Regions from separate parts of the Rhizobium sp. WSM4643 genome, predicted to be linked through region 2. Evidence: riboswitches for the same ligand, from Rfam matches in the RefSeq annotation. Region 2 holds a riboswitch; the other holds the start of a gene.
The links. A riboswitch is a leader RNA that binds a small molecule or an ion and turns the genes downstream of it on or off. The one in region 2 is predicted to bind FMN.
Positions count from the first base shown of each region.

Region 1 (6,692 bases), 370 kb from region 2:
TCGATGTCTGTAAAGAGTGGCTGGACATTCATCTGCATCCTCTCGGCCGCAGTTTTCGGGTGACCAACGACACGGCCGGCCTGCGCCGCCTCAAGCGGGAGCTCGATGCGCTTGACCAGATGCCGCGCTCGGCGCTGCGTATCGTCATGGAAGCGACCGGCAAGTGGCATCGCGCCGTCCAGCGCTCGCTGCATGCCGATGGCTTTTACGTGTCGGTCGTCGACCCGCTGCGCGCCCGGCTGTTTGCCAAAGCCTGCGGCTTTCTCGCCAAGACCGATCGGCTCGATGCGCGGTTTCTGGCCATCATGGGAGAAGCCCTCAAGCCCGCACAGACCCCACCGCCGGACCAAGCGCTGGAAGCCCTGCAGGAACTGGTCAATGCCCGATCTGCCGCCAATGGCGAACGCACCGCCCTGTCCAACCGGATGAAGACGGCCGTGACCGCCTTCCTGCGCAAGGAACTGACGCGCCGGCTTGCCGCGCTCGACACCCATATCGCAAGACTGGACGCCGAGATCGAGCGCAGCATCTGCGCCGATCCCGAGATGCGCCGCCGCCTCGACATCCTCATCTCCATTCCCGGCATCGGAGCCGTCACCGCCGCAAGCCTGATCGCTGGCCTTTGCGAACTTGGCGCCTGCTCCGGCAAGCAGGCCGCCATGCTGACCGGCCTTGCGCCGATTGCCTGCGAAAGTGGCGAGCGGGCCGGACATCGCTCCATCAGGGGCGGACGCCCAGCACCCAGGAACGCCATCTACATGGCCGCCCTGTCCGCCTCCCGTCACAACCCGGACCTCGCACGCTTCGCCGCAAGGCTGAAGAAAGTCGGAAAACCCAATAAGGTCGTCCTCGTCGCCGTCATGAGAAAGCTCATCGTCCTGGCAAACACCCTCATCACCAAAAACCGCATCTGGACACCAAATCCACCTTGACACCAAACACAGATGCTCATCTGCCTGCCGGCATCTTCTCCCTGCTGGGGAGAAGGGGAGTCGTGGCAACGTCTTGCATTCTTGGGAGCCCAGTTGTGGAAATGACAGCCGTTCGGCTTGCTCCCGCTTCTCCCCGGTGGGGAGAAGATGCCCGTAGGGCAGATGAGGGGGGGTGAGGAGCAGTCGCGACGAACGCCTTGAGCACAAGCGAAAGGCAATGGCCTCAGCGGAGAATAACCCGGCGCACGCGTCCCATCCGTCGAGGCCCATTAGGCCCCTTCCGAATGAGGCGCTCTGCTGTTGGTGCCGCCTTGAGGCTACGATCAGGCGACTTCGCGTATGTCTTTTGCCGCCTGGCGTTCGAGATAGGCAACCAGATCCTCGATGGTGACGAGCAGGAGGTCATGGCGTTTGGCGAAAAGGGTGAGCTCGGGGAGGCGGGACATGGTTCCGTCGTCATTGGCGACTTCGCAGATGACGCCGGCCGGGGTCTTTCCGGCGAGGCGGGCGAGATCGACGGCAGCTTCGGTGTGGCCAGGGCGGCCGAGCACGCCGCGGGGATTAGCGCGCAGCGGAAAGATATGGCCGGGGCGGGCGAATTCGTCAGGCTTTGTGCGATCGTCGACGAGGGCGCGGACGGTGGCGGCGCGGTCGGCTGCCGAGATGCCGGTCGTTGTGCCCTTGAGATAGTCGACCGAGACCGTGAAGGCGGTTTTGTGCGATTCCGTGTTGTTGGGCACCATCAGCGGTATATCGAGTGCATCGAGACGCTCGCCTTCCATGGCGATGCAGACGAGGCCGCGGGCGTGGGTCATCATGAAGGCGATTGTTTCCGAGGTGACGGCATCGGCGGCGACCACGATATCGCCTTCGTTTTCCCGGTTCTGGTCATCGACGACGACGACCATCTTGCCGCTGGCAATGGCTGATATGGCATCTTCAATTCTTGCGATAGTCATGCTGTCTGGCCTTTCAAGGGTTATGTCAGCGGGCTGACATGATCTGCTCGGCTCAATCCGTGAGCGAGCCTTCTGCCCTTGGGCGAACAAACGTCAGCCGACTCCGGGATGGAGTGCGACTGCCCGTGTTGTCCTCTTCCATCCGGACTATACCGTCGGCTCCGGCATCTCACCGGATCTGCTGACCTTCCGGCAGGAGGTGCCGGAAGCGCTCGCGGGCTCCAGGATTGCTCCTGATACCGCCGGTGGGGAATTACACCCCGCCCTGAGAACATTTCAAAGATAGAATCAAAAACAGGCGGATGGCAAGGTCACTCGACGGGGCAAAAATGCAAAGCTGCCATGACGCCGATGGACACACTGTTCACATGGAGGCGACGACCGGGTCGCCTTCCGCGCTTCGTTGGTGGTTTGATGTTTGTTTCAGGTCGTTGTCTCAAAGCCGCTGCGCACTTTTGGGCGACCTGCGTCAGGACATGATCAGGCCGCCGTCGACATTGATCGTCTGGCCGGTGATATAGGCGGCGTCCTCGCTGGCGAGGAAGGTCACCAGGCCGGCGACGTCTTCGCCAGAGCCGGCCCGTTTCATCGGGATGCCTTCGACCCATTCCTTCATCAGCTCGCCGGGGGCGTAGTTGCCGAGCAGCTTGCCCCAGGCCTGGTCGTTATAGGCCCACATGTCGGTCTCGATGATCCCGGGGCAGAAGGCGTTGACGGTGATCTTCTCGGTCGCGACTTCCTTGGCCAGGCTCTGGGTAATGCCGACGACGCCCATTTTCGAGGCGGCATAATGCGGCGTGTAGATGAAGCCGTCGCGGGCCTGGCCGGAAGCGGTGTTGATGATGCGGCCGCCGCGCTTGTGCTTGCGCATCCTTGATATCGCCTCCTGGGCGCAGAGGAAGACGCCCTTGGTGTTGACGGCCATGACCTTGTCCCATTCGTTTTCGGTCAGGTCCTCGACGCGGGCAATAGTGATGACGCCGGCATTCTGGATCGAGACGTCGACCGAGCCGAATTCCTTTTCGGCGGTATCGTAGAGGGCGGTGACGCTCGCCTTGTCGGTGACGTCGCCGATGAAGGAGACCGCCTTGCCGCCTTCGGCCCGGATCTGTTCGGCGACGCCGTGAACCAGGTCCTCGTTGGCCGAGACGACGAGATTGGCGCCCTCGCGTGCAAATCGTCTAGCGATGGCGGCGCCGATGCCGCGGCTACCCCCGGTAATGACGACGGTCTTCTGCTCAAAGCGTTTCATGCTCTTTCCTTGTCCATCGATAAACAGAAAATCTGGGTGCGATCTATCATGCGATCATTGTTGGAGCTCAACTGATCCTCGGGAATTCGGACCGCCGATGACGACCCGAGCCCTCCTTCCGTTCGATCAGCGCGAAGGGCGGGCAGACCGCGATATCGCACGCCGTCGTGCCCGTTAGTCCCTTCAGCGCCTCGATCTCAGCCAGGGAGGAAGCGAGACCGGTCACTTTCCAGCGGCGGTAATGAGCTTTCTCATCACCAGCAGCAGAAACCGCCGTCGACGAGAAGATCGACGCCGGTCACGAAACTTGCCGCATTCGACAGCAGGAACACAGCCGGACCGACCATCTCGTCGACTGTTGCCATGCGCTGCATCGGCGTCTGCTCTTCGAAGAGCTTGGTCTGGTGGACCATCTCCGGGCGGGTGTTCATGGGCGTTGCCGTGTATCCGGGGGAGATGGTGTTGACGCGAATGCCGCGGTCGACCCATTCCATCGCCATAGACTTCGACATATGGATCACGCCCGCCTTGGAGGCGTTGTAGTGCGCTTGGTTCAGCCCCCGGTTTACGATCACACCCGACATGGAGGCGATGTTGACGATGGAGCCGCGTCCATTCTTCAGCATGGCGCGGGCCTCGGCCTGGCAGGAAAGAAAGATGCCTTTGAGGTTGATATCCATCAACGTCTGATATTGGTCCTCCTCCATCTCTTCCGCCGGGTTCGCGTTAGCGATGCCTGCAGCGTTGACTGCAAGCGTCAGCGCGCCGAGATCCGCTTCGGTCCGTGCCACGGCCTCTCCAAGGGAAGACTTGCTCGTGACATCCGCCGCGATCTGGATCGAGCGGCGGCCGGCGGCGCGAATATGTTCAGCCGTCTTGACCAGTCCGTCGTCGGTTCTGCGGTCGAGCAGCGCCACGTCGGCGCCGCATTGCGCAAGGCCGATGGCAATACGCTGACCAATGCCGCTGCCGGCTCCGGTAACGATGGCAACCTGGCCGCTGAGATCGAAAAGCTTCGGGGCGTTCAGAGTGATGTCGGACACCGCTCTTCCTTTCTCTGTCTGTTTAGATGGTCGCTAGCTCCATGACCGAAACGTCGTTTGCCTGGTCACGATTGAGAATCCCCGCCTGCTTGCCTTGCGCAAGCACGAGAATGCGATTGGAGACTCCAAGAACCTCTTCGAGGTCAGAGCTTACGACGATGACCGCCACGCCCTGTTTGGCAAGATTGACGATGATGTCGTAGATGCCCGCTCGGGCGCCGACGTCGATGCCCCTCGTCGGCTCGTCGAGCACAACGACCTTGGGATCGCGCATGAGCCACTTCGCGATCACGACCTTCTGCTGGTTGCCGCCGGACAGGTCCGAGGCGTGCTGTTCAGCACGGCCCTTTACGCCGAACTTGGCAACTGCCTTTTCTGCAAAGGAGCGCTTGACGCGCGGCGTGATCCAACCGCCGCCGAGTTTGTCGAGATTGGCATAGACAATGTTCTCGCTGATCCGGTGCCCGACGATCAGGCCCTGCTCCTTGCGGTCTTCCGGAACCATCACGATACCCTTGGCGATCGCGTCCGCTGGATCGCGCAGCCTGAGTTCCTCGCCTTCCAGCTTGATCGAACCAGCACTGATTGGATCTGCTCCCGAAATCGCACGCACCAGTTCGGTGCGGCCGGCACCGACCAATCCGGCGATGCCCAGAATTTCCCCGGCCCGGACCTCGAAGGTAACGTCACGGAACGAGTTGTCCGGCGAGCTCAGCCCGGACACCTGGAGTACCGGGCGATTTGTCGGAACCGGAAGGGTAGGGAACAAGCGGTCAAGCGGGCGCCCGACCATGCTCTCGACAATCGTTCGCACCGGGGTGGCGCTGTCGGAGAATTCCTGCACCCGCTCGCCGTCACGAAGAACGACGATCCGGTCGGTTATCTGCTTGATCTCTTCCATGCGGTGGGAAATATAGACGATGCCGACGCCTTCTGAGCGAAGCTTCCGAACCTGTTCGAAGAGAGCTTCCGTCTCCGCTCCGCCAAGGGCGGCTGTCGGCTCATCGAGGATCAGGAGTTTTGCGTTGAGAGCCAGCGCCTTGGCGATCTCGATGAGTTGCTGATTCGCCGTGGAAAGGCCGGCGACCGTCCGCGTTGCAGGAATGCGAAGGTTCAAGCGAGCGAGCTGGTCCTGGGCCCGGCGAACCATCTGGGCGCGGTCGACGACGCCGTTCTTCATCGGCCAGCGTCCGATGAAGACGTTTTCCGCGATCGACAGCTGCGGCAGTAGCTGCAGTTCCTGATGTATCAGGACAACGCCCTTGTCGATGGCTTCCCTTGGAGTGGCCGGGGCATAAGGCTGCCCCAGCCATGTCATTGATCCTTCGGAGGGCGAGCGTGACCCGGCAATAATGCCCGACAACGTCGACTTGCCCGCTCCGTTTTCACCGAGAAGTGCAACCACTTCGCCGGGGTAAACGTCCAAGCTGACATCCTTCAGAACCTGGAGTGGCCCATACCATTTGGATATGCCCCTCAGGGAAAGAACGGGATCAGTCATTGGCACACCTCCTCAAGACCTCGACTTCATTACGGATGGCTGGCGATGAAGCCTGCGACGTTTTCCTTGGTTGTCAGCGTGGCGTCCATAAGCTGCACCGGCGGTACTTTTTCTCCGGCGACAAGCTTGGCGGCATTTTCGACCGCATCGCGGCCCATCTTCTGCGTCTGCTGTGTCGCCGTTACGTTGAAGACGCCCTTGCTCAGCGCTTCGAGAGCCGCGGTGTCGCCATCGAAGCCGCCGACCACGATCTTCTGCGACGGATTGGCGACCTTGATCGCCTGCGCGGCGCCGAGGGCGAGGCCGTCGGCCTGTGCGAACACGATGGAAACGTCCGGATTTGCCTGCAGCATATTCTGCATGATCTGGAAGCCTTCGTCCTGGCTCCAGATGTTGGAGAACTGTTCGGCGACAACCTTGACGTCCGGATATGCCTTGAGAGATTCAGCGCAGCCCTTCGAACGATCGACTTCCGGCGTCGTGCCCTTCTGGCCGTGGATGATGACCATCTTCCCCTTGCCGCCGGCTTCCTTCAGGATGTAGTCGCAGACGGCCTTGGCAGACGCGACGGAATCCGTTGCAAGGAAGGTATCGCCGGGTGCTCCCTCGGCGTTCCGGTCGACGTTCACGACCGGGATGCCGGCGCTCTTCGCAAGCTTGACCGGAACGGTCGCAGCCGCCGCACCTGCCGGAATATAGATCAGCGCGTCGATTTTCTGGGTCAGAAGATCCTGGATCTGGTTGACCTGCGTCGGTCCGTCGCCCTTCGCGTCGACCGTGATGACTTCGATGCCGCGCTTCTTGGCCTCGGCTTCGACCGATTGCTTGATCTGGTTGAAGAAGTTTGCCTGAAGGTTGGCAACGGCCAAGCCGAGCTTCTTCAGTTCCGCCGCATGTACGGGGCCGAGCATGAGGCCGAGCAGTGCAGCGGACGCGAGCATGGTGCGCGCTATTTTCATTGTATTTTCCTCCGTTGTTTGATGGAACCCTCGGGTATGTCCTCCC
Region 1 covers NZ_CP104040.1:2,308,525-2,315,216, reverse strand. Annotated here, with positions in the region: gene N1937_RS11690 (IS110 family transposase) at 1-932, shown strand, start outside; gene ribB (3,4-dihydroxy-2-butanone-4-phosphate synthase) at 1,256-1,891, opposite strand; FMN riboswitch at 2,018-2,168, opposite strand; gene N1937_RS11680 (glucose 1-dehydrogenase) at 2,361-3,143, opposite strand; gene N1937_RS11675 (SDR family oxidoreductase) at 3,398-4,186, opposite strand; gene N1937_RS11670 (sugar ABC transporter ATP-binding protein) at 4,209-5,687, opposite strand; gene N1937_RS11665 (sugar ABC transporter substrate-binding protein) at 5,717-6,646, opposite strand.
Region 1: another riboswitch for FMN. It lies ahead of ribB (3,4-dihydroxy-2-butanone-4-phosphate synthase); the one in region 2 lies ahead of N1937_RS13570 (6,7-dimethyl-8-ribityllumazine synthase).

Region 2 (6,692 bases):
GAGCATGCGCAATCGGACTGGATGCGCCAGCGCCTTCAGCGCGGTCGGATCGGGCACGACGCGGCTGATAGTGCGGGGTGCGGTGACTGATTGAGCAGGCTGCGGGCGCGGTGTTTTCATGCCGCCAGCCTAGTATTACAAACATATTTTTGCAAATCTTTCTTTGCAAAACTGTCTTGGCTGCCGCAGCTCAATCCGTCGGCAGGGCAAAGACAGCGCAAGGGTCGGCGATGCCGCGCAAGGTGTGCTCTCCGAGCGGCGTCAGCGCCGTCGCCGTATTCGCTGCCACCGTGCCCGAGATCAGCACGCTTCGGCCGAGCGGCTTGCAGAGCCCCTCCAGCCGGCTGACCAGATTGACGGCGGGGCCGATGGCGGTAAAATCCAGCCGGTCGGCCGCGCCGATATTGCCCCACAGGATCTCGCCGAAATGCAGCGCCGCACCGAAGGGCAGCTGCGCCAGCCCCTGCGCCTGGCGCAGCTGATCGAGATGGGCCATGCCGGCACGGCTGGCGGCGACCGCCCGAAGTGCGGCCTCGCAGGCCTCGCGATCCGCTCGGCCTGCGTCGCGCTCGCCTGACGTAGCCGTGACCGGAAAGATCGCCAGCACGCCGTCGCCGATGAATTTCAGCACCTCGCCGCCGAAGGCATGCACTGCGCCGGCGACGCGGTCAAACCAGGCGTCCAGTGCTGATATCATCACGTGAGGTTCGGTCACCTCGGAGAGGGCGGTGAAGTCGCGCAGATCGGCGCAAAGAAGGGCGGCGCGGATGGTCTCGCCGGATCCGCGGGCAAGCGCGCCGGCCTGCACTCGCGCGGCGCTACGGCGGCCGAGATAGGCTTCAAGCAGCGCTGCCCGCGCCTCGCGCGCCGCCAAAGCGGCGAGCGGCGCTGCGGCAAAACGCGCGACCTCGCGCAGCAGGCCAGCCTCGGCCGGGCCGAATGCACCTGCCCCTTCCCCGCTGGAAACCCTCGCCCAGCCGAGCAGCGGGCTGTCCGACCGATTATCCTGCGCAGGCCCGATCCGGTCCTCCCATACCGGCCCGAGCCCGGCCAGCCACTCGCGCCCGGCTTCGCTCCGCGGAGCCGCGGCAAAGGCCAAAGCCTCAATGACAGCGCCGGTCTCCGCCCGCCACAGCCAGGTGCGCCGCGCGATGATCGGATGCGGCACCGACAGCGTCAGCGCGCCGCCCAAAAGCTGCAAGCCATCGGCCAGCAGCCGGCGTCCGAGTTCGGCCAGAAACCATTCGGGACTGGGTGAGGCACCGGCCTCGTCAACCAGCCAGGCAAGGGGAGACGGCAGATCCATGGCTTAACATCGCACGCTGACCGGGGCGGCCGCAAGGATGTCCCCCGGGTGAGCGCAGGCAGCCACTCCGAATGTCCATGAGGACGTTCCCATCGACTCAACCTGTGGCCCCCAAAAGGACGACCGCATCCCCTGTCGAAAACCACCGCGGTGGAAAACGAAAAATAAACACTTTAAACTTGCGCGACTTTGATTCCATTATAAGGTCGTTCATCATCGTGTGATTGAGGGGTGCGATGGGTACGACATTCTGGCCGAAAGATCCGCTGGATGGAAACGACATGACGCTGCTGACGTCGATCCTTCGGCGATGGTGCGAAAGATATCAGGTCGAACTGACGGCGGAGGAGAGCAGCCGCAAGGCGAAGGAACTTGTCGAATGGTTCGAATTCGGCGTCAAGGATCCCGTCGAGCTCGAGGAATTGATCGACGACAAGCACTGGCTCGTCAGCAGGATCTGACCGTAGACAAATCGGGAGGACGCTGCCGGTCAGCGTCGACGAACCTATCTCATCAGAAAAGGCCGGGCGAAATCGCTCCGGCCTTCGTCCATTTTCACCTAAGCGAGACCCTTAGTCATCATCATCCCGCCAACGCCGATCGCGATCCCAGCGCCGCTCATGGCGCCAGCGCGGACCATCCCAATCCCGGTGACGCCGCTCCCAGCCCCAGCGGGGCGGACCACCGTAGAAAGCTACCGGCGGCGGGCGTCTCCAGTTTGGCCGGCATTCGCCCCAGCGCGTCAGATGCCAGCCGCGACCGCAGGCGTAGTCGACCTTTGTGACATTGCTCTGCACATTGATTGTCCCAAGCGGCATCGCCTCCGCGGTGCCGAACGAGAGGCTGCCGGCAAGCAAGGCAGCCGCGATAGAAAGTGCCTTCATCGAGAACTCCATTTTCAATCCAGCCACCCCGAGCTTATGGCCGCTAAATTGAACTGGAGATGAATTGCGCGTTCATGTTTGACGCGCGCAGAGAGCGTGGTTGGGCCGCGAGGAAACCGCTCAAGTTCTGCCGTAAAAAGCGTCGGGACCCGGATCACGCCCGGCGGCGACCTCGGTCAGCCGCCCCAGGTAATGCGCCCAGCCTTCCGCATGGCCGGCACATTGCTCGGCGCTCGGCAGGCCGCTATGGGTGAGCCGCAGCAGCGTTCCGCCCCCCTGCTCGATCAGGTCGATCTCGACCAGGCTCGACCCTGGCGGCACCACTTCGCTGCCATCCCAGCCAAAGCTATAGGCAAGGCGATGAACCGGAACCACTTCTCGAAACGAGCCGCGCGCAAAGCGGGCGCCGGTGACGTTGACAAGATAGAGCCCGCCAGGCTGCGGCTCGACCTGCGCCTCCGTTCCCATCCAGCGCAGGATCTTTTCCGGGTCGGTCATCAGCGCGAACACCGCGGCCGGCGGCGCCGCGATATGCGCCTCGCGGTGGACGACGAAGGGGTCTTGCATCTCTCTCTCTCCCGTGGTTGCCACGGCCCTGCCCGCCTCCGGTGGAGACGGCGCATCCTGTCTTGCCGTGCTATTCTGACGTGAATGTCCTCACTGGATGCATGTAGGCGCAAGCGCATCCTCAGCAAGAGGGCTTGCCCGTCGCGATCAACCAACAAGCGAAATCGCCGCTTCGGAGCCCTGATCCTACATTGGCCGCGAAGCATTTCGACCTATTGCCAGCCCGTCGCCTTCCCCCTATTGTTCGCACCGTTCTCAGGGCGGGGTGCAAGTCCCTACCGGCGGTGTGTAATCAGATTGCGAGCCCGCGAGCGCCTTCTCAGGAAGGGTCAGCAGATCAGGTGAGATGCCTGAGCCGACGGTCATAGTCCGGATGAAAGAGAACGTGCGTTCCTGCCGCCCTTGCGGCTGTCGGGGACGTTCGTGATCGCCTTGGGTGATGTGTCTTTTCGCCAAAGGAGATTACCATGACACCCACCCGCTATGCCTTCATCAAAGCCAGCTGGCACGCCGACATCGTCGACCGCGCCCTTGATGGCTTTCATCAGCTTATTCCGCCCGAGCAGATCGATGTGTTCGATGTTCCCGGCGCATTCGAGATGCCGCTGCTGTCGCGCGATCTTGCGGCAACTGGACGCTATGCCGCTGTCGTTGCCGCCGCCTTCGTCGTCGACGGCGGAATCTACCGCCACGAATTCGTCGCCCAGGCCGTCGTCGATGGGCTGATGCGCGCCGGCATGGATACCGGTGTGCCGGTGCTGTCGGTGTCGCTGACGCCGCATCAGTATCAGGAAACCGAGCATCACAAGCAGATCTACCGCGCACATTTCGTCGAGAAAGGGCGCGAGGCAGCAAAGGCGGCTCTGACGATCGGCAAAACCCGCGCCGCCCTTGCTGCGTAGGAACTTCCTGCACGCCGGCTCGACGAGCCGCAGGACGACAGACGAAGTGGCGGGGGACCGACCCCGCCGCCTCATCGGATCGACATGACCTCACCAACCGCAGGAATGAAAGCGACGCGCCGTGTGTCGCAGCGGAATCCGCTAATACCGGCCAAATCAGACAGAATAATTGATTCGACGACCCCACCGCGCCGTGGTCAACTTGGCCCGTCACGTGTCCGCAATTCTCAAGACATCCAGAACCCAAGGAGCTTAAGATGAGCAATGCACTGCGCAGCGAAACCCCCATCGAGACCCCGAGAACTCAGCCCGTCGACACCAAGCTCGAGGTGGTCGTCATCCCCGTTTCCGACGTCGACCGCGCCAAACGTTTTTACGACGGGCTGGGTTGGCGGCTCGACGCCGACTTCGCCAATGATGCCGATTTCCGGGTGATCCAGTTTACCCCGCCCGGCTCCGGCTGCGCGATCATCTTCGGCAAGAACGTCACCGCCGCAGCCCCCGGCTCAGCCCAGGGGCTTTATCTTATCGTCTCCGACATCGAGGCAGCCCGCCGCGATCTCATCGCCCGCGGCGTCGAGGTGAGCCAAGTGTTCCATGACGCGGCCGGCGTCTATGCCGGCAAGGACGAGCCCTATCTGTTCGGGCGGCTGCGGATCGCCGGCCGCGATCCCGATCACCGCAGCTATCGCTCCTTTGCATCTTTCAAGGATCCCGACGGCAACGGCTGGCTGTTTCAGGAGGTCACCACGCGGTTGCCGGGACGCATCGATGCCGACGAGACGAAATTCACGACGTCGACAGACCTTGCGTCAGCGCTGCGCCGCGCGGCGACCGCTCACGGTGAACACGAGAAACGGAACGGCGGCAAACACGACGAGAACTGGCCGGACTGGTACGCCGAATACATGGTCAGCGAACAAGCCGGCAAGCAACTGCCCTTATAGGCAATGGCGGCGACATCCTCTGAGAAGCAACGGCATTTCGGTATGGCGCGCCCATGCCGAAATGCTCTATCGTGTCTTAGCCTAACATTACCGATCTCCTTGCCGGCGTCAGATCGAGTACCGGGATCCGCCAGAAGCCGTCATTGGGATGCGGGAGACATCTGCGACGTTACCCAACCGGAAAATGCGAGCATGGCCGCTGTTGACGGCCTCGATTGAAGTCGGGTTAGCCAATAGCTCCCCAACGATATGGTGGTAGCAAAAGGTTGTCTGATAGCCCCCGAGGATAGGTGTCTGGAAAACATCGAAGGCGGGGCCAGAGCGATCCCCAGTCCTTGCAGGGCCGCCTCCATCATCGCCAGGGAAGAGTCGAAGACGATGCCTGCGTTTATCTGGGGCGCCGGAGGAACGTTCGCTGCGACAAACCAGGTGCTCCATTCGTCCGCCCTATAGCTCCGCAAAAGCGTCGCCTCGACCAGGTCTGCAGGCCGCCTCAAACGCTCGGCCAATTTGGGCGTGCACAGAGGAGAGAGCGGAGCGTCGAACAGACGCAGCGCTTCTGTGCCATGCCAGGAACCGCTGCCGAAGCGAATGGCAAAGTCCAGTCCCTCGGCCGCCATATCGACGCGATTATTGTTTGTCGAAATGCGCACATCGATGAACGGGTGCTGCCGTTGAAAATCCGAAAGCCTTGGCAATAACCAGCCGACGGCAAACGTCCCGACCACGCCAAGGAACAGCAATTCCCGCACCTGCCCGGCTTCAATCCGGTCCAACGTGATCGCCATCTGATCGAAGGAATTGGTCAAGGTCGGCAAAAGAGCTTCGCCTTCTGCGGTGATTTTCAAGCCTCTTGGAAGGCGCTGAAAAAGCGCAGCCCCCAATCGCCTCTCCAGGCTTTTGACCTGTTGGCTTACAGCGGCCTGGGTAACGCAAAGCTCAATCGCGGCACGGGTAAAGCTGAGATGTCTTGCCGATGCTTCGAAGGCCCTCAAGCCATTTAAAGGGAGGAATTGCCGAACCATCTTAGCCCTAGATTTTCTTGGATCTCCTCCGAGATATCATCGTTTGCTGCCGCAAAACAGTGCCGTTAAATGCCGTCCTCATGCGCCTTTGCGTTGATTGAAAGCTGCCTGCGGAGGATGAAAATGAATCGCAATTGGATAAAAACTCTATCGGCTACGTTGGTCTCGACATGTATTTCCACGAGTGGCTTTGCGGCCGACGAAATGAAACTGAAAGCCATCTCGGACGCCGCGATAAGACCAATTATGGATAAATACGGCATTCCGGGCATGGCCGTTGCCATCGCCGTTGACGGGCAGAACCACATCTTCAACTACGGCGTCGTGTCGAAGGACACTAACAGGCCCGTCACTCCGGCGACCATGTTCGAACTGGGATCGATCAGCAAAACCTTTACAGTCACCCTCGCCTCCCACGCGGACGTGACCGGCCGACTTTCGCTGTCGGACAAGGCAGGAAAATATCTTCCGTCGATGAACGGAAGACCCTTCGGCAATGTCGAGTTGATGAATTTTGGCACGCACACGGCTGGCGGATTTCCGCTGCAAGTTCCCGATGAAGTCAAAACCGAAAAACAGCTGATGGAGTATTTCGCAAGTTGGAAACCTTCATACGCCGCCGGAACGCACCGAACATACGCCAATCCGAGCATCGGCGTGCTCGGATACATAACGGCGAAAAGCATGGGCAAAGATTTCACAGCTCTTATGGAAGACCAATTGTTTCCTTCTCTCGGGTTGACGAGCACGTATATCAATGTGCCGAAATCGAGAATGGCCGACTATGCCCAAGGCTACAAGCGAAGCGGTGAGCCGGCTCGGATGACACCCGCCACTCTTTCGTCCGAGGCCTATGGAGTGAAATCCACAGCAAGCGACATGATCCGGTTCATCGACGCAAACATGGGACTGGTCAAGTTGGACGGAAAACTCCAGCAGGCGATCACCAATACGCACACTGGATACTTCCATGTCGGCGCGATGACGCAAGACCTTATTTGGGAGCAGTATTCCTATCCCGCGACGTTGACGACCTTAATGGACAACAATTCCAGCGCGAT
Region 2 covers NZ_CP104040.1:2,678,315-2,685,006, forward strand. Annotated here, with positions in the region: gene N1937_RS13545 (ArsR/SmtB family transcription factor) at 1-120, opposite strand, end outside; gene N1937_RS13550 (adenylate/guanylate cyclase domain-containing protein) at 191-1,306, opposite strand; gene N1937_RS13555 (hypothetical protein) at 1,543-1,767, shown strand; gene N1937_RS13560 (GCG_CRPN prefix-to-repeats domain-containing protein) at 1,879-2,190, opposite strand; gene N1937_RS13565 (SRPBCC family protein) at 2,311-2,757, opposite strand; FMN riboswitch at 3,005-3,146, shown strand; gene N1937_RS13570 (6,7-dimethyl-8-ribityllumazine synthase) at 3,225-3,659, shown strand; gene N1937_RS13575 (VOC family protein) at 3,917-4,606, shown strand; gene N1937_RS13580 (LysR family transcriptional regulator) at 4,747-5,631, opposite strand; gene ampC (class C beta-lactamase) at 5,755-6,692, shown strand, end outside.